4 regions of the Streptomyces sp. AK02-01A genome follow, and region 4 is predicted to be linked to each of the others. Evidence: riboswitches for the same ligand, from Rfam matches in the RefSeq annotation. Region 4 holds a riboswitch; each other region holds the start of a gene.

Region 1 (6,898 bases), on a different contig from region 4:
GACGACATTGAAGTGCGGCACCGGCAGCAGCGGCGGCGCGCCGGAGAGCGCGGCGATGTCCTGCCACAACTCGCGCCCGTAGAGCGTGGCCTGCGCGCGGGCGGCGGCCAGCGAGACCCCGATGACGGCGTTGGCGCCCAGGCGTGACTTGTCGGCGGTGCCGTCGAGCTCGGTCAGCGCCGCGTCCACGTCCGCGACCGACGCGAACCGCTGGCCGACGAGTGCGTGGGCGATCTGGACGTTCACATGGGAGACCGCCTGCTGAACTCCCTGTCCGGCGAAGCGGTGCGGGTCGCCGTCGCGCAGTTCGGCCGCCTCCCGGGAGCCGGTGGACTCTCCGGAGGGGACGCCGGCCCGGACACGCAGACCGCTGTCGGTGGTCAGGGTCACGGCGAGCGTGGGGCGGGCGCGGGAGTCGAGGATCTCGGTGGCGTGCAGACGCGCGATACGCAGCATCAGGAACGGCCTCCCGGATCGGCCCCGCGATTCCTGGAACGTCCTCCGCCCGGGCTGCCGCGTCGCTGCCGCACCGGCGGCCGGAGCCCGCCGCTCATCCGGCGCCCGCCTGCTCGACGGCGCGGGCCCTGGAGGCGTCGATCTCCCGGTACGCCTGTTCGCGGCCCTCCCAGTGCGAGCCCTCCACGGACTTGCCGGGCTCCAGGTCCTTGTAGACCTCGAAGAAGTGGCTGATCTCCAGCAGATCGAACTCGGAGACGTCGCTGATGTCCCGCGTACCGGCGCGGCGTGGGTCCTGGGCCGGCACACACAGGACCTTCTCGTCCGGCCCTTTCTCATCGCTCATCATGAACATGCCGATTGCCCGACAGCGGATCACGCAGCCGGGAAAGGTCCGCTCACCGACCAGCACGAGCGCGTCCAGCGGATCGCCGTCCCGGCCGAGGGTGCCTTCGATATAGCCGTAATCGGCCGGATAGCGGGTGGCGGTGAACAGCATCCGGTCCAGCCGGATGCGGCCCGCCTTGTGGTCCATCTCGTACTTGTTGCGCGATCCCTGCGGGATCTCGACGATCACATCGAATTCCATCGCGGACTCCTTCGTACGAGCACGCCACCGGCTGTGACCGCCGGAGGAGAGCGGGCGATGGGCATGGCTCCTCCTGGTCACGAGGTGGCCAGGAACGGTCGGCGAAGAGTGCCCGCGATGCCAATGAGCCCCCCCGCACCGGCAGGGAGCGCGCGCACTTCAAGTGTGCGCCAACTCGCGTGGGCCGCCAGTCCGGCCGGACCGGGCCCGGTCCGCGTGACGGCCCGGCGCTGTTCAGTCCGCGACGATCGATGTGAGCTGCGTCAGGCTGTCGATCCGCCAGTCCGCCGCCGCGATCACATCCGGGTCGTCCGCCCACAGATAGCCCCAGGGTCCGCGCCGCAGATGGACGGTGCGCAGACCGGCCTCCACGGCGGGGAACAGGTCGTACGCGGGATGGTCACCGACATACGCCGTCGTCTCGGGCGGGGCCTTCGCCACGTCGATGACGCGTGCGAAGAATTCCTGCGACGGCTTGGCGACGCCCCATTCGCCGGAGGTGACGATGAGATCGGCGGGAAGATCGAGGCCGCGCAGCAGCTCTCCGGCCTTGACGGTCTGGTTGCCCGCGAGGACGACCCGGACGCCGAGCGCCTGGAGGCCCGCCAGCGCGGGCCGTACGTCGGGATAGAGATCGGACTCGTCGAGGTGTTCGCCGCGGCCCGCGGCTTCTCTGGCGCGATAGGCCTCGCCGACATCCATGCCGGGCTTGATGAGCCGCAGGGCGTCGGCATTGTCCCGGTTCTGGACGGTGGCCGCGCCGACGAGGGCGGAGATGGTGTGCCGGGGAATGCCCAGCCAGTCGGCCCAGGAAGCCCAGTAACGGTCGTCGCGTACGAGGGTCTCGCCGACGTCGAACACGAAGGTTTCGATCACCGGTCTAAGCCTAGGCGCTGTCCGGTCCATCTTCGTGGATCATCCCGCGGCGTCCGGTGCGAGATATCGCAAGGCGGCGGCGAGGTGCCGTGCCGGTTGTCGCGGGCCACCGGCGATCCATCGGACAGGGCCCGGAGGGATACGCTCTGCCGATTGTCAGTGGCTGGCCGTAGCCTTGCTCTCATGTTCGCTTCCTCGTCCGCTTGTGCTGCGTCCGGTGATCGCGGTTCCGTCAGGTCCGCCGCTGTTGTCAACACGGAGATCCGTGCCCTGTGGGCGCGGGCCGGCGGTGCGCTCCCGCCCGCCGAGCAGGAGCGCTATCAGCGGCTTCTGGTGGAGTGGGCGGCGGCGGTGCGGGCCGATGTCGTCGAGGCGGCCTGATCCGGCGTATCGCCGGGTCGCGCACCGGCCGCGACACCGAGTGGTGATGATCTTGCTCTGGATGGCGTAGAGTCAGATTCAACGACGCGGGGTGGAGCAGCTCGGTAGCTCGCTGGGCTCATAACCCAGAGGTCGCAGGTTCAAATCCTGTCCCCGCTACTTCGAAGAGAACGAAGGCCCGGATCCTGAGGATCCGGGCCTTCGTCGTGTGCGGCCCACCGCGTCCGGCGGCTGTCCTCTGCGTCTGACAGCGTCACCGCGCGCGGCTGTCGGTCATCGCCGAGGTCGCCGGACCGATTGTCATCGGCATCGCACGGCGGTACATGGATGATCCACGTTTCGCCGGTTGTGGCAAGTACGGTGAAGGGACGGCTGTGCTCGTACGGACGCCATGAAGGTGCACGCCGAGCGCCATCTGACCGATTGAACCGACTGCCCGGCCGGCTGCCCGCCTGGCCGTCCGACCCGTGAGGGTCCGGCCCGCGGGAACCGGCCTCGTAGCCCACTCGGCCGAAGGCGAGTCGCCGCCGGAAGCGGCAGCGATCAGCCTGGGTGGAGCGCGGTACCGTCCGCAGCCGTAGCGGACCGGCAGGAGACCACTGGTGGTGAAGCTAGGGAAGCTCGGAGAGGGCATCGGCGGCGGCGACCGCCGCGGCGGGGACGAGGCCGGGTTCTGGGCCGAGGACAGGACGGGTTTCTGGGCGGGCGCCGGCAGCACCGGCCGCGTCACCAGCCGCAGCGCGAGCCACGGTGTGGGCCGCCGCTCCGGCCGCGGGCTGGTCCGTATCCTGCCCGGCCTGGTGATCGTCGCCGGTGTGGTGCTGGATCTGGTGACGCCCGCGCGGATCACCGCCTCTCCGCTCTTCGCGGCCGCTCCGCTGGTCGCCGCGCCGTTCTACCCGATGCTCGGTACGCTGCTGGTCGCTCTCGCCGCGCTGATCGCCGAGCTGGGACTGAATTTCCACAACCAGTCGATGACGGATCCGGCGTCGCTCACCGAGCTGCTGACCGTGCTGACCGTCTCCATCCTCGCGCTGTACATCAACGGCGTCGTCCGGCGCAGCGGCGAGCGCCTCGCCTCCGCCCGCATCATCGCCGAGACCGCGCAGCGGGCGGTGCTGCCGAGACCCGCCGAGCGGATCGGCGGACTCCGTATCGCCGCGCGGTACGAGGCGGCGCAGGAGGGCGCCTTCATCGGCGGTGACCTGTTCGCCGTGCAGGACACGCCGTACGGAGTGCGGCTGGTGGTCGGAGACGTACGCGGGAAGGGGCTTGAGGCGGTCGAAGCGGTGGCCGTGGTCATCGGCTCCTTCCGCGAGGCCGCCGAGCAGGAGACCACGCTGGAGGGAGTGGCGCAGCGGCTGGAGCGTGCCATCACACGCGAGGGCTCGCGGCGGGACGGGCTTGACGCCTTCGAGGGATTCACCACGGCCGTGCTGGCCGAGATCCCGCACAGCGGCAATGTGGTGCGGCTGGTCAACCGGGGCCATCCCGAGCCGCTGCTGCTGGGCGGTGACGGTGTGGTGCGGATCCTCGAACCGACCGATCCCGCGCTGCCTCTCGGGATGAGCGAACTGGGCGCCTGGCCCGACCGCGCCGACGAGGCCGCGTATCCGGACGGGGCGACGCTGCTCTTCTACACGGACGGACTCTCCGAGGCGCGCGACGACCAGGGAGTCTTCTACGTCCCGAGCGAGCGCCTCAGTGGACGGATCTTCCAGGGGCCCGACGACCTGTTGCAGGCGCTGATCGAGGACGTACGGCTGCATACGGGTGGCGGGAGCCAGGACGACATGGCGCTGCTGGCGGTCGGCCGGCCCGCCGACTGGCAGCAGCCGGAGTGGCGTCGTGTGACGCCCGTCACTCCTTGACGGCGAGTGGGCCCGGACCTGGCGCCGGCCGGCGCGGCTGATTCGCCGAGTTGATCCCGAGTTGATCCCGAGTCGATCCCGAGTCGATCCCGAGTCGAATCATGAGTCGATTCACTGTCGGTAATCGACAGGTACCGCTGCGCATAACATCTGACACACCATCAGGAATGGCCGAGGCTTTCTGGTGCGAAGAATTCGTCCGACTGTGGCCATTTATATCCCGGTAAGTCCGATGCGAAGTCGTTAACGATTACCGGGAACGGCTTGGAATAAAGCCCCGGTCTCTATTAACGTTCGATAACGCAGCGCGGTCGTCCCAGCCGTCGTAAGAGGCGGCGCCGTGCGCACGCGCCGAATCCCGCCAGGGAACCGGGGAACCACACATTGGGGTGAATCGGGCGTCCTTCGCTGCCCTGTGCGGCAAAGAGCACCCGTAGGAGACCTTCCTGCTCCGAACCCGTCAGCTAACCCGGTAGGCGAGAAGGAAGGAAAGGAGTGCGCCCCTGTGGCGTCCAATCAGCCTGCCCCCGAAGCCCTCTTCGAAACTCACACCTCCGGGATCGAGCCGGACAGGGCATGGGGTGAATGGAACCCCACCGAGGAGTCCGTCCGCCCCGTACGCGGCAGGCACCGCGTCGCCAAGCAGCGCAATGGGATCGCCCTCAATGGGATCGCCCGTAGCTCCACGGTCCTCGGCGTCGGCGTCATAGCCGCCGTCGGCGCGGGCGGCATAGCCACCGCGCAGGACAAGCCCGCTGTCTCCATATCCCTGCCCGACACGATCACGGACAATCTCCCGGACGCCAAGTCGCTGCCGGGCGTGGGCTCCCTCGTGTCGCACGATGCCGAGCCGGACAACGTCCTGGCCGCGGCTCCGCTCACGACGGCCGGCCTCACCACCGCCGACGCCGAACAGGGCACCACCGACGCGGGCGAGGCCCTGCGGGCGCGCATCCTCCAGCAGGCCGAGCAGCAGCAGAGCGAGGCCGACGCGGCGCAGCAGGCGGCCGCGGAGACGGCGGCGGCCGAGAAGGCCGCGGCCGAGGCGAAGAAGCAGCAGACCGACGCCGAGAAGAAGGCCGCGGCGGCGAAGAAGAAGGCCGAGGCGGAGGCCAGAGCCAAGGCCGAGGCGGAGCGTCTCGCCAAGCTGGCCGCCAGCTACGCCCTCCCGACCTCCTCGTACACGCTCACCTCGACCTACGGTCAGGCCGGCTCCATGTGGTCCTCCGGCTACCACACCGGTCTGGACTTCGCGGCCCCGACGGGTACGCCGGTCAAGGCCGTGCACAGCGGCACCGTCAAGTCGGCCGGCTGGTCGGGCTCGTACGGCTACCGCACGGTCCTGGAGCTGGATGACGGTACGGAGATCTGGTACTGCCACCAGTCCTCGATGACCGTCAGCGCCGGACAGAAGGTCTCCACGGGCGAGGTCATCGGGCGCGTCGGCGCGACCGGCAATGTGACCGGTCCGCATCTGCACCTCGAAGTGCACACGCCGGACGGTGCGGGGATCGACCCGATGAGCTGGCTGCGCGGCAAGGGCCTCACACCCTGACTCAGCCCGCGGTCCCGACGGCTCCGACGCTCCCTCCAGGTGTCGGAGCCGTCGGCCGTTCCCGCACCGGAACGCCTGTGGACGGCGCACATGGCCGGTGCGTGCGGCCGGTGCCTGCGAGCGGTGCGAGCGAGCGGCAGGGAAAGACCGTGGAAAAAGGTGCGGGACAGGGCGCGGAAGCGGAATACGGCGTACCACCGAGGCGGTTGAATTCACCCATGACTGATCTGCGCAAGCTGGGCACCTCCGACCTCCGGGTCTTCCCGTTCGCCCTCGGTGGCAATGTCTTCGGCTGGACCTCCGACGAGAAGCAGTCCTTCGCCGTGCTCGACGCGTACGCCGCCGTCGGCGGCAACTTCGTCGATACCGCCGATATGTACTCCGCCTGGGCGCCGGGTCACGAGGGCGGTGAGTCGGAGACGGTCCTGGGCGACTGGTTCGCCTCACGTGGCAATCGCTCCGAGGTGCTTCTCGCGACCAAGGTCGGCCGCCATCCGCGGTACATGGGCCTCTCGGCGGAGACCATCAGGGCCGGCGCCGAGGAGTCGCTGCGGCGGCTGCGTACGGACTACATCGACCTGTACTACACGCACTTCGACGACCCGAGCGTGCCGGTCGAGGAGATCATCACCGCGCTCGACCAGCTCGTGAGGGACGGCAAGGTGCGTGCCATCGCCGCCTCCAACATCAGTCCCGACCGGCTCGCGGCCTCACTCGCCTTCTCGGAGAGCGAGGGACTGGCCCGCTATGTGGCGCTCCAGCCGCACTACAACCTGGTCTCGCGCGACACGTACGAGGGCGCGCTCCAGGACACCGCGGCCCGTTACGGGCTCTCCGCCGTGCCGTACTCCGCTCTGGCCTCCGGTTTCCTCACCGGGAAGTACCGTCCGGGGACGGAGGTCGAGAGCGCGCGGGCCGAGGGCGCGGGCAAGCATCTGGAGACCGAGCGCGGTGTGAAGGTCCTCGACGCGCTGGACCGGATCGCCGGAGCGCGAGGCGCCGAGATCGCGACCGTCGCGCTGGCGTGGCTGGCCGCGCAGCCGACCGTCGTCGCGCCGCTCGCGTCCGCGCGGATCCCTGAGCAGCTTCCCTCGCTGCTGGCGGCGACCGAGCTGGAGCTGACGGCGGAGGAGCTGGGAGACCTCACCGCCGCGTCGGCCTGACGTCTGA
Region 2 (6,898 bases), on a different contig from region 4:
CTACGGCGACGACGGCTGGACGGGGCACCGTCTGGGCCACGAGGCCGTCTGGACCGTGCCGTACGCGCATTTCTTCCTGGAGCCCGGGGCCGCCAAATGACCGACACCACCAACACAACCAACACCGCCGGCGCGCACAGCGCCGACGCGCTCCGTCCGTACGAGAGCTATGTCTACGCCTATCCGCACAAGACGGCCTACCGCCCGCTCAAGGACCGGCCGGCGCTGCGCGATGCCTGGGCCGGCGAACCGACGGACGCCCTCTCCCTCTATCTGCACCTACCGTTCTGCGAGGTCCGCTGCGGCTTCTGCAATCTCTTCACCCGGATCGGCGCGCCCGACGAGCTGACATCGCGCTATCTCGATGCCCTCGACCGGCAGGCGACGGCCGTACGCGACGCGCTCGCCGGAACCGGCGACGGCGGCGCCGGTCCCGTGCGGTTCGCCGCCGCCGCGTTCGGCGGCGGCACGCCCACCTTCCTCGACGCCGGTGAGCTGGACCGGCTGTGCGACATCGCGGAGAAACGGATGGGCGCCGATCTGCGGGCTGTGCCGCTCTCCGTGGAGACATCGCCCGCCACGGCCACCGCCGACCGGCTGGCCGTCCTCGCCGACCGCGGCGCCACCCGCCTCAGCATCGGTGTGCAGAGCTTCGTCGACGCGGAGGCGAAGGCCGCCGTACGCCCGCAGCGCCGCGCCGACGTCGAGACGGCGCTCGGCCGGATACGTGACGCCCGGATCCCGGTCCTCAACATCGACCTCATCTATGGCATCGACGGCCAGACCGAGGAGAGCTGGCGCCACTCCCTGGACGCCGCGCTCGCCTGGAGCCCCGAGGAGCTGTATCTCTATCCTTTGTACATACGGCCACTGACCGGTCTCGGCCGGCTCGGAGCCGGAGGCGACGCCGCCTGGGACGCCCAGCGGCTGCGGCTGTACCGGCAGGGCCGCGACCATCTCCTCGACCGGGGCTACGAGCAGGTGTCCATGCGGATGTTCCGCCGTCCGGGCTCCGCGTCCGAGGGAGCCGACGACTACGCGTGCCAGACCGACGGCATGATCGGTCTCGGCTGCGGAGCCCGCTCGTACACCTCCCGCCTCCACTACTCCTTCGACTACGCCGTCGGCACCCACGAGATACGGCACATCATCGACCGGTACACGGCGACGGAGGACTTCTCCCGGGCGGAGGTGGGCCATCGGATCGACGAGGACGAGGCGCGGCGCCGCCATCTCCTCCAGTCGGTCCTCCAGGCGCGCGGCATGGAGGTGGCCGGCTATCGCGAGCGGTTCGGTGGCGGACCGGCCGAGGACTTCCCCGCCGAGCTGGACCTGTTCGCGGCGCTCGGCTGGCTCGACGAGAGCGCGGAGCCCGGCCTGCTGCGTCTCTCCTCCGAGGGGCTCGCCCACTCGGACGCCCTGGGCCCGGCGCTCTTCTCCCCCGCCGTACGGGCCGCGATGGCCGCGTACGAGCAGAAATGAGTCCATTGTGGACCTGACGATCCTCTACCGCGGTCCGCTCGCGTCCTGCGACTACGACTGTCCGTACTGCCCGTTCGCCAAGCGGCGGGACACCACTGACCAGCTACGTGCCGACCGGGCGGCGCTGGAGCGCTTCGCCGCGTGGGCGTCCGCGCAGTCCGGCGACCGGCTGTCGCTCCTGTTCACGCCGTGGGGCGAAGGGCTGGTCCGCTCCTGGTACCGCGGGACACTCGCCGAGCTGTCCCGGCTGCCGCACATCCGCCGGGTGGCCATCCAGACGAACCTCAGCGGTCGCACCGACTGGGTCGAGGACGCCGATCCCGGGACGCTGGCGCTGTGGTGCACGTACCACCCGGGACAGACACCGTACGACCGCTTCCTCGGAAAGTGCCACGACCTCGCGCGCCGGAGCGTCCGGTTCAGTGTGGGCGTCGTCGGTCTGCCCGGCCATCTTGAGCACGCGCTCCGGCTGCGCGCCGAGCTGCCGGCGGACGTCTATCTCTGGATCAACGCGGCCGAGGGCCACAGTTATACGGACGAGGAGGCCGCCCGGTGGACGGACCTCGATCCGCTGTTCCCGTACAGCCGCCATCCGCACCGCTCGGCCGGTCTGCCGTGCCGTACGGGCGAGTCGGTGATCTCGGTGGACGGCGACGGCACCGTGCGGCGCTGCCATTTCGTCCGTGCCGAGCTGGGCAATCTCTACGACGGGTCGTACCGGCGGGCCCTCGGTCCCCGGGCCTGCCCGCTGGCTCTGTGCGACTGCCATATCGGCTATGTGCACCTGGAGACGCTGCCGTTGTACGACGTGTTCGCCGGCGGAGTGCTGGAGCGGATCCCGGCGGCGATGTAGGGCCGCCTCGCCGTCAGTGCTTCAGCGGCAGCAGATCGGGCCGCTTGGCCGCCACATGGTCGCCGGAGGACTCGCCGCGCAGCCGGCGTCCGATCCAGGGCACCAGATATTCGCGCGCCCAGTGGATGTCGTCGCGCCGGACCTCGAACGTGCCGCGCGGCGGCTGCGGCGGCCATGCCTGGTCCGGATCGGCCGGCACATCGAGGCCCAGCACCTGCGCGGCGCGCAGCGCGACGCGGGTGTGTCCCTCGGGTGACAGATGCAGCCGGTCGCCGTCCCAGGCCCGTCGGTCCTGGACGGACTTGAGGGACCAGAGATCGAGTACGGGGCAGTCGTAGCGGTCGGCGATGGACCGCACATGGGCGGTGTACGTGGCGATCTTGCCGCGCAGATGGCGCAGGACAGGGACCCCGCGGGTGTCGAATCCGGTGGTCACCATGACCGTGCCGACGGCGCCCGTGAGGTCGGCCACGGCCCGCTCGAAGCGCTCGGCGACATCGTCCGGGTCGGTACCGGGACGGATGATGTCGTTGCCGCCGGCGCAGAAGGTCACCAGGTCCGGGGCGAGTTCCTTCGCCCGTGGGATCTGTTCGTCGACGATCTGGTCGAGGAGCCGGCCGCGTACCGCGAGATTGGCGTACCGGAAATCGCCGTGCACGGTATCCACTATTTCGCCGGAGACCGGCAGTTGGTCGGCCAGCAGGACCGCGAGCCGGTCGGCCCAGCCGACATACAGCCCGTCGGGTCCCAGATCTCCCACGCCCTCGGTGAAGCTGTCACCGATCGCTGCGTACGACGTGAATACGCCGCTTCTTCTGGATCTCGAATCGTCTGCCACAACCGGTCATCTTTCACTCGCAGATGTGACCTACGCGACCGTAAGAAGCCGTTGACGGCGGTGAGATATGCCATCGGTCAAGTTTCGTCCAAGCGGGAATAGGCGCAATGGCCTCCGCCCGGCACTTTCGGTGCCGGGCGGAGGTGTTGACCCACCGGTCCTTCGGACGGAATACCGGTTCGGTACGGGGCGTTCGGGATCAGACGGAGACGCCGTGCTCGCGGAGGAAGGCCAGCGGGTCGATGTCCGAGCCGTAGTCGGGGCCCGTACGGATCTCGAAGTGCAGGTGCGGTCCTGTGACATTGCCGGTGGCGCCGGAGAGTCCTATCTGCTGACCCTCGCTGACGCTGTCGCCCTCGGAGACGGAGATGGAGGACAGGTGGCCGTACTGGGAGTAGTGGCCGTCCTCGTGCTGGATGACGACCTGGTTGCCGTACGAGCCGCCCCAGCCGGCCGAGACGACGGTGCCCGCGCCGACCGCCTTCACGACGGTGCCCGAGGGAGCCAGGAAGTCCACACCGGTGTGGTAGCCGCTGGACCAGTTGCTGCCACTGGCCTGGTACGGCGTGCCGATGGCTATGCCGTCGACCGGCAGTGTGAAGCCGGAGCCGCTGTTGTCGTCCACCGGGTCGGCGGCGGGAGTCTCGGTCTTGACGGGAGCGGGATCCTCCGAGGGCTTGGCCGGAGCGTTGCCGCCGGGCTTCGAGTGATTGCCGCCGGGCTTCGAGTGGCTGCCGCCGGGCTTGGAGTGGTTGCCCTTCGACGTGGCGCCGATGGTGAGCTTCAGGCCCGGGTGGATGAGCGACGGGTCGGACCCGACGGCCTCACGGTTGTCGGCGTACAGCTTGTGCCAGCCGCCCCGGACGTGCTGTTCGGCGGCGATCTTGGAGAGGTAGTCACCGGCGACCACGGAGTAGATCTTCGGAGCCTTGGCGGCGGTCTTCTTGGCGGACGCCTGCTGAATGGTCTGCGCGGCAGCGGAGACGGCGTGCGGTTCGGTGGCGGGCGCGGCCTTCTCGGCGGCGTGCGCGCCGGTGGCGCCGATGAGCGGAAGAGCGATGGCGGCGCCGCCCGTACCGGCGGCGAGAAGGCCACGGCTGAACGGGCTGGTCCTGGTGCGGCGGTGCTTACCCTTCGCGGGCATGGTCAATTCCTCTCCGGCGCCTGCGAGGTGAGCTGTCGGGTTAGGGCTGGAGATGCCCTGCCGCGCGTACTGCGCGACTTCACCCCGAGCCGTCCGATAATCCGGAACGGCGTACTACCTGGGTCCCCCGCTCCTGCCACACGTGGATGGGTGAGTGCGAATTCCAAGCGGCGGCAGGATTCGGCGGTCCGCCTGGATTGAGGCTGAACGTAGGCGAGCCGGGAGGGCATTAACAAGCCGCTTATTCCCTACGGTGGCACACGCTCCGATATCACCCTGGATTTCCGGTCACCCTGCGTGGATTACGATCTTCGAATTCCGTGCGTCGCGGCAATTCCGATTCGCGCCGCCGCCACGGACCGTCACGGATATGATCCTGCTCACCAGCCGAAACCCATCTCCCCCTGGACCGGGGCACGTTATGCGAAACATACCAATCCGGACAGATGCACATTTGGGCGATTTGTATCTTCGTGCGATGTCCGAATAGTTCGCATTCGCTCCCGAGATGGCGAACTCGAATGTCCTGAGAACTGATGTCGTAGTGTCAGAAGACGAAATCGTCGGCGAGCGGCGCCGACGTCAGACACGGAGGAGCAGGCCGTGACGCAGCAGGTCCCGTCGACCGAGCCCGAGCTGACCGGAGTACGCAACTTCCGCGACGTGGGCGGACTGCCGACCACGGACGGCCGGCAGGTGCGGCACGGGCGGCTCTTCCGCAGCGGCCATCTCGCCAACGCCACCTCGGCCGACTCCGCCTTCCTCTCGTCGCTGGGACTGCACACCGTCTTCGACTTCCGCAATGCCGCCGACCTCAAGCTCGACGGTGCGGACGTGGAACTGGCAGGTGTACGCAATGTGAACATCCCGCTCACCGATCCGGCGGACGGCGCGGAGTTCTGGCTGATGGTTCGGGACGGCGATCTCGACCAGCTCCGCTCGCTCCTCGCGGACGGCAAGGCCGCGGCTCGGATGACCGACTCGTACCGCGCGATCATCACGGACCGCACCGCCGAGCACAGCCGGGTGCTGCACGCTCTGGCCGAGGACAGCGTCCCGGCCCTCATGCACTGCGCGGCGGGCAAGGACCGGGCCGGCCTCTCCATAGCGGTGTCGCTGCTGGCCGTCGGCGTCGAGCGCGAGGCGATAGAGGCGGACTACCTGAAGTCGAACGAACCGCGGCGGCGCTATCCGATCCGCCGCAGCGACAATTCGCCCGCCGCGATGTCCGCCGAGGTGATGGAGCTGCTCAGCCCGCTCTTCGACGCCAGGTCCGAATACCTCGCCGCGGCCTTCGAGACCATCGAGAAGACCTGGGGCAGCACCGATCGTTATCTGTCGGCGGGCCTCGGACTCACTCCCGAGACCCGCGAGCGGCTGCGCGCCCGCCTGCTTTCCTGAGGCGCGCCGCCGTCAGGCCGGCGCCGACCGCTACTGACCGCGCGCGCCCAGCTCGAAGAGCAGATAGAGGAAGCCCGCGAAGAGATGACCGGCCACCAGATAGGCGAAAAGCCGGATGACGAGCCCTCTGGGAAACTTCTTCTCCTGATTCATCGCGCGTGCCGGCAGGTCTTCCCGGCCGGCCGGCGTACCGGCGGGGTCCGGAACGGGATTCTCTGACATGGTGACAGACCTCTCTGACGGATCAGCCGCGATGCGCCCCGCCGCCGAGGCACAGCTCGGCGGCGGGGCTCTGCAGCAGGGTGTGGACGAAGAGCAGCTCGGTCCCGGCGGGTCCGGCCGCCGCGATCCGGTGCGGAGTGAGCGAGTCGAAGTGCGCGCTGTCTCCCGGGTCGAGCACATGCACGGCGTCTCCGAGACTCAGCCGCAGCCGCCCTTCGAGGACATAGAGCCACTCCTCTCCCGGGTGCACACGCACGAGATCGCCCTGGGCTCCGTACGGCACCTGGACCCGGAGCGGCTGCATGGCCCGGCCCGAGCCGCCCGCCTGGTGGTACGTCCAGCCGTCGGCCTCGACGGGCTCCGCCCGGCCGGCCCGGACAATGGGGTCGCGCTCCGGCGGCACTTCGCCGAGCAGCTCGGAGACGGTCGTACCGTAGATACGGGCGAGGGCCAGCAGCATGGGCAGCGAGGGCTGGCGGCGGCCCGTCTCCAGCCGGGAGAGATGAGCGGGAGAGAGCCCGGCCCGCCGGGCGGCGGACTCCAGGGTGAGCCGTTGGTCGCGGCGCAGCTCGCGCAGTCGCGGCGCGACATCGGGCAGCTCGTCGGAGAGCCGGCCGGGCGCTTCGTCGGCCGGCTCTCCGGCGGGAGGTGTACGCATGCCTCTATTGCGCCAGGATATTTCCTCTGGGGCAAATTTCTTACCTCAGAGGCAAACTCCACCGGCTCGGCGCCGACCCGGGAGCGCCGTACCGATCACCGGTTGGCGACGGCCTGCTTCACCAGTGTCCGCCCGAAGTCCCACATCAGTCCGCCGCCGCCATGGGCGTCGTCCATGACGGCCGTGAAGGCGTCGACAAAGCGCTCGACCTCTCGCTCTCCGATGGTCAGCGGCGGAATCAGCTTGATCACTTCGAGATGGTCGCCGGAGACCTGAGTGAGGATGCGGTGCTTCTGGAGC
Region 3 (6,898 bases), on a different contig from region 4:
GGTGCGCTCCAGCGCCTCGGGCGCGAGGCGGCCCGTCCTGTCCACTCCCTGTCCCAGCCGGACGATCTCCATCCGCCGGTCGAGGTCGGTCAGTTCGCCCGTGCCGGGATCGGCGTCGGCGACGAGCAGCCGGATGGAATTCGTACCGCAGTCGACGGCCGCGACCCTGGTCATACGCTGTCCTCCCGCTTGTCTTCCGCCGCTTCCTCGGCCCGCGCCACGCACGGCGTGACACACGGACCCTTGCTCCACCACTCGGGCAGCATCGCCAGCGCCTCGTCGCCCAGCGGGTTCACTCCGGGGCCCGCCGCCAGTGAGTGGCCGACCAGGACATGCAGACACTTGACCCGGTCCGGCATACCGCCCGCGCTCGGAAAGCCTTCCAGCACCTCGATGGCGTCACGGCGCGCGAGATAGTCCTGATGGGCCGCGCGGTACGCGGCGGCCAGCTCCGGGTCGGTGGCGAGGCGCTCGGTCATCTCCCGCATGACGCCGTTCGCCTCCAGCGTGCCGATGGCCGAGGCCGCGCGCGGGCAGGTCAGGTAGTAGGTCGTCGGGAAGGGCGTGCCGTCGGGAAGACGCGGAGCCGTCTCGACCACATCCGGCTGACCGCAGGGACAGCGGTGCGCGATGGCGCGCAGACCGCGCGGCGGACGGCCGAGCTGTTCCTTGAAAGCCGCGACGTCCGCGTCGGTGGGCTCGGTGCGTTCGGTCTGCGGAGGGGGCGTGTCCATGCCTGCCTTGGTTCTACGGTGCGGTTCGACGGTGCCGCGTGAATTCGGGTTCTGGTCGGTGCCGGCTCGTGCTAGCCGGCCGGGCGGTCGGCGTTGTCGACGCCTTCCAGCACATTCGAGTACCAGGGACGGTCGGCCGCTCCCTGCTCCTCACGCTCCTGCTCCGCCGCGCCCGGGTCGATCACGGTGTAACCGGTCTCGCCCGGCAGCAGATAGTGCAGATGCTCGCGGGCCAGCCGCTGGATGTACGCGTCGTCCTGGAGCCGGGCCTTCTCGTCACGCAGCTCCTCGACCCGCAGCCGTGCCTCGCGGGCCAGCCGCTCCTGCTCGGCGATCTCGTTCCGCTGCGACACGTACTGCCGCATCGGATACGCGAGCGCCAGCACCAGCGTGCACACGATCAGGGCGAGGAAGGCCGCCCGGCCGGTGAGCCGGGACCGCTGGTCCTGCCTGCGGCTCTGCGAGCGGTAGACGCGGGCGGCGGTCTGCTCGCCGAGCAGCCGCAGCCTGGTCGCGGTGGAGAACCGGTCCCGGTTCCCGGCCATGGCTCGCCTCCACAGTTACGTGCGTACGTCCCCGGACACGGTACGGGACCGCGGCCGGGGACGCTTCGCTACGCTCCGCCTGTGCGCCCTGTCCGGTCTCCCGGACACCGGCGCGGACGACGGGCCGGCCGGCCCTCGTCCTCGTACTGCGTGCTGACGGTCCGTGCTTACGCGGAACGGAAGCGCGGGAAGGCACTGCGGCCGGCGTACACCGCCGCGTCGTCGAGAATCTCCTCGATACGCAGAAGCTGGTTGTACTTGGCGACGCGCTCGGAGCGGGCCGGGGCGCCGGTCTTGATCTGACCGCAGTTGGTGGCGACGGCGAGGTCGGCGATGGTGACGTCCTCGGTCTCACCGGAGCGGTGGGACATCATGCACTTGAAGCCGCTGCGCTGGGCCAGCTCGACGGCGTCCAGGGTCTCGGTCAGCGAGCCGATCTGGTTGACCTTGACGAGCAGCGCGTTGGCGGCGCCCTCCTCGATACCGCGCGCCAGACGCTCCGGGTTGGTGACGAACAGGTCGTCACCGACGATCTGCACCTTGGCGCCGAGCTTGTCCGTGAGGACCTTCCAGCCGGCCCAGTCGTCCTCGAACAGCGGGTCCTCGATGGAGACCAGCGGGTACGAGGCGACGAGGTCCTCGTAGTACTCGGTCATCTCGGCGGCCGAACGGGACTTGCCCTCGAACTCGTACGAGCCGTCCTTGTAGAACTCGGAGGCGGCGACGTCGAGCGCGAGCGCGATGTCCTTGCCGGGTGCGTAACCGGCGGCCTTGATGGCTTCGAGGATCAGGTCCAGCGCGGCGCGGTTGGAGTCGAGGTTCGGCGCGAAGCCGCCCTCGTCGCCGAGGCCGGTGGAGAGCCCCTTCTCCTTCAGGACCTTCTTGAGCGTGTGGTAGACCTCGGCGCCCCAGCGCAGCGCCTCCGAGAAGGACTCCGCGCCGATCGGGGCGATCATGAATTCCTGGATGTCCACGTTGGAGTCGGCGTGCGAGCCGCCGTTCAGGATGTTCATCATCGGAACGGGCAGCAGATGCGCGTTCGGGCCGCCGAGGTAGCGGAAGAGCGGGAGGTCCGAGGCCTCGGAGGCGGCGTGCGCGACGGCGAGGGAGACGCCGAGGATGGCGTTCGCGCCGAGCGACGACTTGTCCGGGGTGGCGTCCAGGTCGAACATCGCCTGGTCGATCAGGCGCTGCTCGGTGGCGTCGTACCCGACCAGCTCCGGGCCGATCTGCTCGATGACGGCGAGGACGGCCTTCTCGACACCCTTGCCCTGGTAGCGGTTCTGGTCACCGTCGCGGAGCTCAAGGGCCTCGAACGCACCGGTGGACGCACCGGAGGGGACAGCAGCACGACCGGTGCTGCCGTCGTCGAGGCCGACCTCGACCTCGACCGTGGGGTTGCCTCGGGAGTCGAGGATTTCCCGGGCTACGACGACGTCGATGGACGGCACGAGCATCTCCTTCTGGGATGTGACGCTTGAAGTGCAGGGTCTTCTTGGCCTTGCGACATGAGCCTAACCGGCCCGGGGTCGTCGACTGGCCGGTGCCCGCCCGCTGGGACGAAATGCGGCACGAATCCCGGTCGGACCGGGCGGAACGGATGCCGGGATTCCGTATGGAGGGGCCGGTGACAGCGGAAACCCCGGCCCGGCGCGTACGGGGGAAGCGCGCCGGACCGGGGTGACCCGCGCGGCCGCGGGGACGGCCGCCGCGTGGCCGGCGGGGGCAGCCGGCCAGAGGCCGGCCTGGAGGGGTCGCCGGCCGGGGAAGGGGTCAGCTCAGATGGAGCTGCTGACCCGGGAAGATCAGATCGGCGTCGTGGACGATGTCCTTGTTCAGGTCGAACAGCTTCTGCCAGCCGCCCTCGACGTCATGGGCTTCGGCGATCTTCGAGAGCGTGTCGCCGGAGGTGACCTTGTACTCGCCGTCGCCCTTCTCGACCGCGGCGGGACGGGCCTCACCGCGCGAGGCGGGCTGTGCCTCGCTCCGGGCCGGCCGCTCCGGCCGCGACTGCTGAGGCCGCGACTCGGGCGCCGGCTGCTCGGGCGCCGACTGCTGAGGCTGCTCGGGCGCCGACTGCTCGGGCGTCTGCTCGGGCGTGGCGGAGTCGGCGGAGCCACCGTCATAGGCGGCGTTGGACAGGTTCACGCCGCAGGTCGGCCACGCGCCCTTGCCCTGGCCCGCGAGGACCTTCTCGGCGACGGCTATCTGCTGGGACTTGCTCGCCTGGTCGGCCCGGGGCGCGTAGGCGGTGCCGCCGTATCCGGCCCAGGTGGAGGTGGTGAACTGGAGGCCACCGTAGAAACCGTTGCCGGTGTTGATCGACCAGTTGCCGCCGGACTCGCACTGGGCGACCTGGTCCCACTCGGTGGCGGTCGCGGCGGAGGCGGACGTGGCGCCGATCAGCGGGGCCGCGACGGCGGCACCGGTGATTCCGGCGAGGGTGGCGTAGCGGGCGGTCTTGGACGGGCGGCGGTGCTTGCCCTTGCTGGAACGCGGCATGGAACATCTCCTCACCGACGCCTACGAGGTCAGCTGTCGGGTTCGGGCCAAGTGAGTTGCCCGGCCGCGTGCTCGCGCACACGACTTCACCCCTAGCCGGTCGTCGGTCGTCTCTCGACGGCCGGGCCCGGCGCCTTCCTTGGGTCCCCCGCTCCTGCCTTCGGCGCTTGACGCGACGACTACTCCCTTCGACCGACGGCAGGATTCGGCGTGACGGTCGACGGGGCCCGCGGTGCGAGCGGTTCAGACCGTAATCACAGGTCTCCCGGTTGTTCAATGGAGCACAACCAGGGTGAAATCGCCCTTATCTCTCCTTAACGCGAACACGTTTCCGCAGGTGAGAGACGAATCAGGCGCATCAGGAGCCCAAAGGAACCCAGTTGCGGCGAAGAGACCCATCTCTCACTTGCGCAGAAGCGGACATACAGGGGCCAATTCCCGCCAGGGCGTGTCCCGAAAGTGGCGCCGTCCGCCCGGAGGGCGGGGCCCGCGGCGTCTGGTGCGTGCGACCGAAAGGCGGAGGATCGGCGTCGTCGACGGACTGGACGCACCCCGACGACTCCGCCGAATCCGACGACTCCAACGACTCCGACAACGCGGCGAGCGCCCGTGCCAGGCGTCGCGGGCCAGGCGGGACCTTCGCAACAGGCCCTAGTTCACGCTGAGATCAAGGCTCTGGCCAGGAAGGATGAGGTCGGGATCGGAGCCGACGGTCTCCTTGTTCGCCTCGTACAGCGCCGACCATCCGCCGGGCACCTTCCGCTCGTCGGCGATCTCCCAGAGGCAGTCACCGGTCTGGACGGTGTATTCACCGGACGCGCCGTTCACCACACCCGTCTCGTCCGTGATGCCGTCCGCATCACGTGTCGATCCGTCACCGCGTGAGGCATGACGGCCGGATTCGCGGTCTTCATCCGAATTGCCCGGCGTGGCATCGTTCGAGGCGACGCCGCCGCGGTGCTTGCCCTTGACCGGAGCCGCACCGTCCGCGCCGGAGCCGTCCTCGGCGGAGCCCTTCTCGCCGGAACCGGTCGCGGACTTCGACGTGCCGGGCGTGGTGGCGGAGGAGGCCGGCGCGTCCGCCTCGTCCGTCCGCTGCCCGGCGCCCGTGGAGGTCGTGGCGTCCGCCGCGGCCGAGTCGTCGTCGGTGCGACCGGCGTCCCGCTTCTCCTTCGGCGTCCCGGTCACACCGGCGGCGACGCCCGGGTCGACCTCGGGCGCGGCACCGTCGTTCGTCAGCCCCGAGATGGACGCGCAGCTCGACCACGCGTCCGGGCCCTGTGCGGCGAGCACCTTCTCGGCTATCGCGATCTGCTGGGAGCGGCTGGCGAGGTCGGCGCGGGACGCGTACTTCCCGCCGCCGAAGGCGTCCCAGGTCTCCTGGGACATCTGGAGTCCGCCGTAGTAGCCATTGCCGAGGTCCGCGCTCCACATGCCGCCGCTCTCGCATTCGGCGACGTGGTCCCAGGTGGACGCCTCCGCCGCGCCGGCGCCGGTGGCACCGAGCAGCGGAATGGCGATGGCCGATCCGGTCACCCCCGCCGCGACGATCAGAGCGGGTGCCTGGCGAGGTCGACGGTGTCGGCCGTTCCCGGAGCGCATGCGATTGCCTTCCGTGTGACTGTCAAAACGACGACGGCGTGTGGCTGCCGAGTCGTCGGTGAACGTAGCGGTACTCGAACGCTTGTCACAAGTCGATGCAGCGGAGATCACGTGAAAGTCACATTCCTGATGATCCGTCAGTTGACCTCTGATCATCCGTCAGTCGGACAATGGCGTGAACTGCACCGGAAGTGTGCGCAATCCACGCATGATGAGCCCGCCACGCCAGCGCAAATCGGAAGGATCTTCCGCAAGCCGTACATCCGGAAGGCGGGTCAGAAGTGTGGCGAGCGCGGTCTGTCCCTCCAGCCGGGCGAGCGGCGCACCGAGGCAGTAATGGATGCCGTGCCCGTATCCGAGGTGCTGATTGTCACGCCGTGCGAGATCGAGCGTGTCCGGATCGGTGAACCGCGCCGGATCGCGATTGGCGGCGGCGAGTACGACCAGCACGGGATCGCCCGCCGCGACGGACTGCCCGCCCAGCGTCAGCGGTTCGGTGGCGAATCGCCAGGTCGCCAGCTCCACGGGGCCGTCGTAACGCAGCAGTTCCTCGACAGCCGTCGCCAGCGCCTCCGTCTCTCCGGCGTCCAGCGAGCCGCGCAGCCGGGCACGCTGCTCCGGGTCGCGCAGCAGCGCGTACATTCCGTTGCCGATCAGATTGACCGTGGTCTCGAACCCGGCGAAGAGCAGAATGAAGGCCATCGCCGCGGCCTCGTTCTCGGTCAGATGCTCGCCGTGGTCGCTGGAGCGGATCAGTCCGGAGATCAGATCGTCGCCGGGGTTCTCCCTCTTACGGTGGATGAGTTCGGCGAGATAGCCGCGCATCTTCTTCACCGAGCGCGCGACCCCGCCGCGCGGTCCGCCGCCGTGGCGGATCATCATGCCCGCCCAGTCCCGGAAGTCGTCCTGGTCCTCACGCGGCACGCCGAGCAGATCGCAGATCGCGTAGATGGGCAGCGGGAAGGCGAAGTCATGGATCAGATCCGCCTGGCCCTTCCCGGCGAAGTCCGCGATGAGACGGTCCGTCAGCTCCTGTACGCGCGGAGCGAACTCGGCGACCCGGCGAGGTGTGAACGCCTTGGACACCAGGCGCCGCAGCCGGGTGTGGTCGGGCGGATCGATATTGAGCAGATGCGTCATCAGCTCCGCGCCGCGCTCGCCCGGGATGCCCGTCTTCGCCTTGGCGTGCGCCGTTCCCGCGTGATGCGTGGGGTTCTTGGAGAGCCGTGTGTCGGCGAGCGCCTGCCTGGCGTCCCCGTACCGCGTCACGAGCCATGCCTCGACGCCACTGGGCAGCGCGGTGCGGTGCACCGGCGCGTGCTCACGCAGCCAGGCGTACGCGGGATACGGATCGGCGGCGAACTCCCAGGTGAAGAGCTCGGGCGCGGGCGATGAAGACATCCATCGACAGTAACGCCGTCGCGGGCCCGCGAAGACCGCCTAGCTCTTCCGCTCCTCGGCGGCAAGGATCGCGTCCCGGTAGGTACGGGCGGCCGCCCGCAGCGCGGTCTCCGG
Region 4 (6,898 bases):
CCGTCGGTCTCGTCCAGGTCCGGTGCGAAGGCGTGGTTGACCGCGTAGACGCGGCCGGTGAAGCCTCCGTCGAGCAGGTTGCGCAGCACGGTGCGGCCGACGCCGCCGGGCGCGCGGCCGGTGCCGACGACGGCGACCGAGCGCGGCGTGAGGAGGCGCTGCACGGAGCGTGCCTCGGCACGCTGCTCGCGGGCGCGCTGCACGGCGAGGGACTCGACAGTCGGTTCGAGGTCGAGGCTGAGGTGTACGGAACCGTCCTCGAAGCTGCGTCTCTGGGTGTATCCGGCGTCCCGGAACACCTTGATCATCTTGTTGTTCGCCGGCAGCACCTCGGCGGCGAAGCGCCGGATGCCCCGCTCGCGGGCGACAGCCGCGATGTGTTCGAGCAGCGCGGAGGCGACACCGCGGCCCTGGTGCGCGTCCTGGACGAGAAAGGCGACCTCGGCCTCGTCCGCCGGGGCCGAGGCGGGGCGCCCCAGACCGTCGATCCGGTCGTATCGCACGGTGGCGATAAACTCGCCGCCCACCGTCACCGCGAGTCCCACCCGGTCCACGTAGTCGTGGTGGGTGAAGCGGTGTACATCCCGGTCGGAGAGCCGTGGATAGGGAGCGAAGAAGCGGTAGTACTTCGACTCGTCGGAGACCTGTTCGTAGAAGCTGACCAGCCGCTCGGCGTCCTCGGTGGTGATGGGCCGGATCCGGGCGGTGGCTCCGTCGCGCAGCACCACGTCCGCCTCCCAGTGTCCGGGGTACGCGTGGTCCGGCGGCGTCTCCATGTCCCAGAGCCTACGGTGCCCGCCCGGGCCCGGGCGGTGGATGCGCCAGGCCACTCTGGGGCACTCTGGTGTGGCCCGCCCGGGGGCGGTCCCGAGTCCGGGGCCGACCGGAAGGTATTCCGCGGAACATGAGAGACTGGTCTAGACAACATCATGAGACTTGAAGGGCAACACCATGGCTGAGCGCCGCGTCAACGTCGGCTGGACCGAGGGCCTGCACGCCCGCCCCGCCTCCATCTTCGTCCGCGCCGCCACGGCCACCGGCGTCCCCGTGACGATCGCGAAGGCCGACGGCAACCCCGTCAACGCGGCCTCCATGCTCGCGGTGCTCGGCCTGGGCGCGCAGGGCGGCGAGGAGATCGTGCTGGCTTCCGAGGCGGACGGCGCCGACGCCGCTCTGGACCGGCTGGCGAAGCTGGTCGCCGAAGGTCTCGACGAGCTTCCCGAGACCGTCTGACGTCGGCCGACCGGTGATGTCTCGGCGGTAAACGTCTCGACGGTAAAATGTCGGACGAAAATGTCCCGTACAGACAGGGCCGTACGGGACTTTTTCATGACGGAGCCGCGGTGCGCGGAATTCAGCGCACCGCGGCTCCGTAGTTTTTGTACGGGCAGCAAAGAATACGGCCCACGTATTTCTTCTCTTTGTATACGGCGCGATTGTTAATTGCGGGCACTCGCGATGTTTACGGCATGTTGCGAAGCCCTCACCTTTTCCCGGCCGCGATCCGGCCGCCGCAGCCGGTGCACCACCGCCGTGCGCTCCGCGTGCAGCGCCGTCAGCGTCCGTGCGCGCTCCGCGTCACCGCGCGCCACCGCGTCCACGATCGCGCCGTGCTCCGCCCAGGACTCCACGGGATGAGCGGGCTGCTCGACGATGTACATCCAGGCGATCTTGTGTCTGAGCTGGGTGAGCAGCGCGGTGAGCGCGGGGCTTCCGGACGCCTGGGCGAGCGTCTCGTGGAACCAGGCGCCGAGCGAGCGCAGATCCTCGCCCTGACCGCGGCGGGCCCGCTCCTGGCCCAGCCTGACCAGGCCGCGCAACACCTTGAGATGGGCTTCCGTACGGCGCTGGGCCGCGCGCGCCGCTCCCAGCGGCTCCAGCAGGAGCCGCACTTCCAGAAGGTCAGCCGCCTCCTGCTCCGTGGGCTCGGCCACGCACGCGCCGACATGGCGGCGCGTGGTCACGAAACCCTCGGATTCCAGGGTGCGCAGGGCCTCGCGCACCGGGACGCGGGAGACGCCGTAGCGCCGCGCGAGCTGCTCCTCGGTCAGTCTGGCGCCGCGCTCGAATACACCGGAGATGATGTCGTCACGGATCGCTGTGCATACCGAGTGCGCGGGAATGCGCATGTCCGAACCTCCGTTTTAATCCGCGCGAAACGCTGCCGATTGACTCCTGTTCCGTGACTCTATTGCAATCAACGAGAAATTCCGATGGGTGCCCGGAATCGATGGATATCTTTTGGCCAGTACGGCGGACGCGGAAGGCCCCGGCACGGAACCGGGGCCTTCGGAAACGGTCGGACAACTCAAAACGGCCGGAATGAACCGGAACAGCCGGAACAGCCGGAAGCTGCCCATCCTGTCGGTCCTGTCGGTCCTGTCGGTCCTGTCAGTCCTGTCGGTCCTGTCGGTCCTGTCAGTCAGACGTTCACACCGTGCGTGCGCAGATAGGCGACGGGATCGATGTCGGAGCCGTAGTCCGGGCCGGTCCGGGCCTCGAAGTGGAGGTGCGGACCTGTCGCGTTGCCGGTCGCACCGGAGAGCCCGATCCGCAGGCCCGCGGTGACACTCCGACCGGCCGAGACGCCGATCGACGAGAGATGGCCGTACTGCGTATATGTGCCGTCGTTCATCCGGAGGACGACGTTGTAGCCGTACGAGCCGGCCCAGCCGGCCTCGACGACGGTGCCCGCGCCCACGGCGACGACCGGCGTGCCGGACGCGGCGCGGAAGTCGACACCCGAGTGGCTTCCGGAGGACCAGAGAGAGCCACCGGACCGGTACCCGGTGGTGACATACGAACCGGCGACGGGAAGCCGGAAGGCGTTCAGCCGCTTGCGCTCGGCCGCGCGGGCGGCGCGCTCCTCGGCGGCACGGACCTCCTTGGCGCGGGCCTCGGCCATGCGCTCCGCCCTGGCCATCGCCGCGGCCCGCTCGGCGGCGGCGCGCTGGGCCTCGGCCTGGTCGTCGATCGCGCCGGCCAGGGAGTGGTCGATGGCGATGGCCTGGGCCAGGCCGGTCAGCCGGGCTGACGGAGCGTCCGTGTCGGCGGCGAGCGCCGGAGAAGCGAGGGTACCGATGGCGCCGCCGGCGGTGAGCGTCGCGACACCGGCGATGCTCACGCCCCTGCGGATCCTGCGGTTGCGGGCACGATGCTTCCCGGTGGCACGGGTGAACGCCATGAAGAGGCTGGTCCTTTCCTTCCTTCTCGCCTACCGGGTTAGCTGACGGGTTCGGAGCAGGAAGGTCTCCTACGGACCCCTCCGCACGGGTTGGTGCGAAGGCGTCCGATTCACCCCGGGGACTGCGTGTGGGTCCCCGGCTCCCCAGGCTCGCGCCTGACGGGGACTCGGCGATGGCTGTCCGGCGCCGCGGTCGCGGCGGGCAACTGGCGAACAGCCGGACCGACGCTAAGCGGGTCATCTTTCAAATACCAAACAGAGCGGCCCATTTGTAGCGCACACCACAGGGCAGACAGGCCGTCTCTCCAACAAAGAGGACATAAAGACAAACCCCGGCGAACTGGTTCGCCGGGGTCCCTCTCACTGGCCGGATCAGCCGGTGACCACCGTCACCTCACCGATTCCCAGAGCCGCGACCGGCTCCTTGATCTGAGCGGCGTCACCGACGAGCACGGTGACGAGCCGGTCCACCGGGAAGGCGCTGACCACGGCGGCGGTCGCCTCGACGGTGCCGGTCTCCGCGAGCCGCGCGTAGAGCTGCGCCTGGAAGTCGTCCGGGAGATGCTGCTCGACCTGGTCGGCCAGCGTGCCGGCGACGGTGGCCGCCGTCTCGTACTTGAGCGGTGCGACCCCGACCAGATTCTGGACGGCCACATCGCGCTCGGCGTCGGTGAGACCTTCGGCCGCGAGGGTGCGCAGCACCTGCCAGAGGTCCTCCAGCGCCGGACCCGTGGACGCGGTGTCCACGGAGCCGCTGATGGCGAGCATCGCGGCGCCCGTCGGCCCGCCCGGCTCGGAGGGCGCCGAGGAGCGCAGCACCTGCCCGAAGGCCCGCACGCCGTAGGTGTAGCCCTTCTCCTCGCGCAGCACCCGGTCGAGCCGGGAGGTGAGGGTGCCGCCCAGGCAGTACGTACCCAGCACCTGGGCCGGCCAGACCCGGTCGTGCCGGTCGGCGCCGATCCGGCCGATCAGGAGCTGGGTCTGTACGGCGCCGGGGCGGTCCACGATGACCACACGGCCCGTGTCGTCGGCGGTCACGGGCGGCACGGGACGGGGAGCGGCGGTGTCACCGGTCCAGGAGCCGAGCGTGTCGGCGAGCACCTCGTCGAGATCGACGCCGGTGAGGTCACCGACGACCACCGCGGTGGCCGTGGCGGGACGTACATACGCCTCGTAGAAGGCCCGTACGCCCGCGGCGTCGATGCCCGCCACGGTCTCCTCGGTGCCCTGGCGCGGCCGGGACATGCGCGAGGCGGCCGGGAACAGCTCCTTGGAGAGCTGCTTGGCGGCCCGGCGGCCCGGGTTGGCGGTCTCGTGCGGGATCTCGTCCAGGCGGTTGCGGACGAGCCGCTCGACCTCGCTGTCGGCGAAGGCGGGCGCGCGCAGCGCCTCGGCCAGCAGGCTGAGCGCCTTGGGCAGCCGGGAGACGGGGACCTCCAGGGAGAGCCGTACGCCCGGATGGTCGGCGTGCGCGTCGAGCGTGGCGCCGCAGCGCTCCAGCTCGGCGGCGAACTCCTCGGCGCTGTGCTTGTCGGTGCCCTCGGAGAACGCCCGCGCCATGATCGTGGCGATGCCGTCGAGCCCCTCGGGCTCGGCGTCCAGCGGAGCGTCCAGATTGATCTCGACCGCCACCACCTGCTGGCCGGGGCGGTGGCAGCGCAGTACCGTCAGGCCGTTGTCGAGCGTGCCGCGCTCGGGAGCCGGGAAGGCCCAGGGCCTGGCCTCGCCAGGGGCCGGCTGCGGATGGAAGTCCATGGTCACGGCAGCGTCGCTCACTGGTCCGCCCCCTCGTGCTCGTCGTTCTCGTCATCGGCGGCGTCGTCGGCGGCGGTCAGCGGCTCGTACACCAGCACCGCCCTGTTGTCCGGGCGCAGCCGCGCCGCGGCGACCGTCCGCACCTCGTCGGCGGTGATGTCCAGCACCCGGTTCACGGCGGTCAGTGCGAGCTGCGGGTCGCCGAACAGCACGGCGAACCTGCACAGTTCGTCCGCGCGGCCCGCGACCGTGCCGAGCCTGTCCAGCCATTCGCGCTCAAGCTGGGCCTGCGCCCGCTCCATCTCCTCCGCGGTCGGTCCCTCGTCGGCGAGACGGGCCAGCTCCTCGTCGACGGCGGCCTCGATCCGCGGGATCTCCACGCCGCCGGACGCCTTCACGTCCAGCCAGCCGAGCGAGGGCGCGCCGGCCAGGCGCAGCAGGCCGAAGCCCGCGGCGACGGCGGTCCGGTCCCGGCGCACCAGCCGGTTGTGCAGCCGGGAGGACTCGCCGCCGCCGAGGACGGCGAGCGCCAGATCGGCGGCGTCGCACTCGCGGGTGCCGTCGTGCGGCAGCCGGTAGGCGGCCATCAGCGCGCGCGCCGGGACCTCCTCGTGGATCTCCTCGCGCAGCTCCTCGCCGATGACCTCGGGAAGGGCGCCGTCGCGCGGCGGCTTCTTGCCGTCGTGAGCCGGGATCGAGCCGAAGTACTTCTCGACCCAGGCGAGCGTCTGCTCCGGGTCGATGTCGCCGACGACGGAGAGCACCGCGTTGTTCGGCGCGTAGTTCGTCCGGAAGAACGCGCGGGCGTCCTCCAGGGTCGCGGCGTCCAGGTCGGCCATCGAGCCGATCGGAGTGTGGTGATACGGATGACCCTCGGGGTAGGCGAGCGCGGTCAGCCGCTCGAAGGCCGTACCGTAGGGCACATTGTCGTACCGTTGGCGGCGCTCGTTCTTGACGACGTCCCGCTGGTTCTCCATGGACTCGTCGTCGAGCGCGGCGAGCAGTGAGCCCATCCGGTCGGCTTCCAGCCAGAGCGCCAGCTCAAGCTGGTGGGTGGGCATGGTCTCGAAATAGTTGGTGCGCTCGAAGCTGGTGGTGCCGTTCAGCGAACCACCGGCTCCCTGCACCAGCTCGAAGTGCCCGTTTCCCTTCACCTGCGCCGAGCCCTGGAACATCAGGTGCTCGAAGAGGTGAGCGAGTCCTGTACGACCCTTGACCTCGTGGCGTGAGCCGACGTCGTACCAGAGGCAGACCGCGGCGACCGGGGTCAGGTGGTCCTCGGAGAGCACCACGCGCAGGCCGTTGGCCAGCCGGTGCTCAGTCGCTGTCAGGCCGCCGGAACCGGCCTGCGCTGTGGCCGTGTGACCCATGGGCATGTACGTCCCTTCGATCGCGATATGGAGAAGTCCTGCCACTGTATGCAAGCGTGCTGCCACCTGGCGAAGTTCCCGTGCCCGGTACGTTCAACGACGGGTCGAGGTCGGCGTTGTCAGAGGCGCGGTCCACAATGGTCCGCGTCAGTTCAAGAAGTTGCCGTACAGAACCTGTGAAGGAGCCGCAGCAGCGATGGCCCGCCGCAGCACGAAGACCCCGCCGCCGGAGGACTTCGAGGAGAAGATCCTCGACATCGACGTGGTCGATGAAATGCAGGGCTCCTTCCTCGAGTACGCGTACTCGGTGATCTACTCCCGGGCCCTGCCGGACGCCCGGGACGGCATGAAACCGGTGCACCGCCGCATCGTTTACCAGATGAACGAGATGGGCCTGCGCCCCGACCGTGGCTATGTGAAGTGCGCGCGCGTCGTCGGCGAGGTGATGGGAAAGCTTCACCCGCACGGAGACTCGTCGATCTACGACGCGCTCGTCAGGATGGCGCAGCCGTTCTCGATGCGGCTGCCGCTCGTCGACGGCCACGGCAACTTCGGCTCGCTCGGCAATGACGACCCGCCGGCCGCCATG

What was found. A riboswitch is a leader RNA that binds a small molecule or an ion and turns the genes downstream of it on or off. The one in region 4 is predicted to bind cyclic di-AMP.
Positions count from the first base shown of each region.
Region 1: linked by a shared signal. The riboswitch ahead of PV679_RS33430 (M23 family metallopeptidase) and the one ahead of PV679_RS15110 (M23 family metallopeptidase) in region 4 are both predicted to bind cyclic di-AMP.
Region 2: linked by a shared signal. The riboswitch ahead of PV679_RS31470 (LysM peptidoglycan-binding domain-containing M23 family metallopeptidase) and the one ahead of PV679_RS15110 (M23 family metallopeptidase) in region 4 are both predicted to bind cyclic di-AMP.
Region 3: linked by a shared signal. The riboswitch ahead of PV679_RS12255 (transglycosylase family protein) and the one ahead of PV679_RS15110 (M23 family metallopeptidase) in region 4 are both predicted to bind cyclic di-AMP.

Region 1 covers NZ_JARBAE010000063.1:17,807-24,704, reverse strand. Annotated here, with positions in the region: gene eno (phosphopyruvate hydratase) at 1-459, opposite strand, end outside; gene PV679_RS33455 (inorganic diphosphatase) at 551-1,045, opposite strand; gene PV679_RS33450 (HAD family hydrolase) at 1,280-1,918, opposite strand; gene PV679_RS33445 (hypothetical protein) at 2,105-2,302, shown strand; tRNA gene PV679_RS33440 (tRNA-Met) at 2,388-2,461, shown strand; gene PV679_RS33435 (PP2C family protein-serine/threonine phosphatase) at 2,905-4,173, shown strand; cyclic di-AMP (ydaO/yuaA leader) riboswitch at 4,513-4,667, shown strand; gene PV679_RS33430 (M23 family metallopeptidase) at 4,679-5,728, shown strand; gene PV679_RS33425 (aldo/keto reductase) at 5,947-6,891, shown strand.
Region 2 covers NZ_JARBAE010000051.1:37,748-44,645, forward strand. Annotated here, with positions in the region: gene PV679_RS31450 (STM4013/SEN3800 family hydrolase) at 1-100, shown strand, start outside; gene PV679_RS31455 (STM4012 family radical SAM protein) at 97-1,482, shown strand; gene PV679_RS31460 (STM4011 family radical SAM protein) at 1,490-2,335, shown strand; gene PV679_RS31465 (SGNH/GDSL hydrolase family protein) at 2,349-3,173, opposite strand; gene PV679_RS31470 (LysM peptidoglycan-binding domain-containing M23 family metallopeptidase) at 3,373-4,317, opposite strand; cyclic di-AMP (ydaO/yuaA leader) riboswitch at 4,320-4,480, opposite strand; gene PV679_RS31475 (tyrosine-protein phosphatase) at 4,921-5,718, shown strand; gene PV679_RS31480 (DUF6126 family protein) at 5,749-5,940, opposite strand; gene PV679_RS31485 (XRE family transcriptional regulator) at 5,963-6,598, opposite strand; gene PV679_RS31490 (aspartate aminotransferase family protein) at 6,694-6,898, opposite strand, start outside.
Region 3 covers NZ_JARBAE010000009.1:131,043-137,940, reverse strand. Annotated here, with positions in the region: gene PV679_RS12275 (Ppx/GppA phosphatase family protein) at 1-174, opposite strand, end outside; gene PV679_RS12270 (DUF501 domain-containing protein) at 171-734, opposite strand; gene PV679_RS12265 (septum formation initiator family protein) at 806-1,279, opposite strand; gene eno (phosphopyruvate hydratase) at 1,447-2,730, opposite strand; gene PV679_RS12255 (transglycosylase family protein) at 3,053-3,781, opposite strand; cyclic di-AMP (ydaO/yuaA leader) riboswitch at 3,785-3,957, opposite strand; gene PV679_RS12250 (transglycosylase family protein) at 4,433-5,383, opposite strand; gene PV679_RS12245 (cytochrome P450) at 5,543-6,784, opposite strand; gene PV679_RS12240 (nucleoside triphosphate pyrophosphohydrolase) at 6,824-6,898, opposite strand, start outside.
Region 4 covers NZ_JARBAE010000013.1:52,668-59,565, forward strand. Annotated here, with positions in the region: gene PV679_RS15095 (GNAT family N-acetyltransferase) at 1-776, opposite strand, end outside; gene PV679_RS15100 (HPr family phosphocarrier protein) at 952-1,233, shown strand; gene PV679_RS15105 (GntR family transcriptional regulator) at 1,440-2,129, opposite strand; gene PV679_RS15110 (M23 family metallopeptidase) at 2,423-3,184, opposite strand; cyclic di-AMP (ydaO/yuaA leader) riboswitch at 3,198-3,367, opposite strand; gene PV679_RS15115 (pitrilysin family protein) at 3,557-4,939, opposite strand; gene PV679_RS15120 (pitrilysin family protein) at 4,957-6,309, opposite strand; gene PV679_RS15125 (DNA topoisomerase IV subunit A) at 6,506-6,898, shown strand, end outside.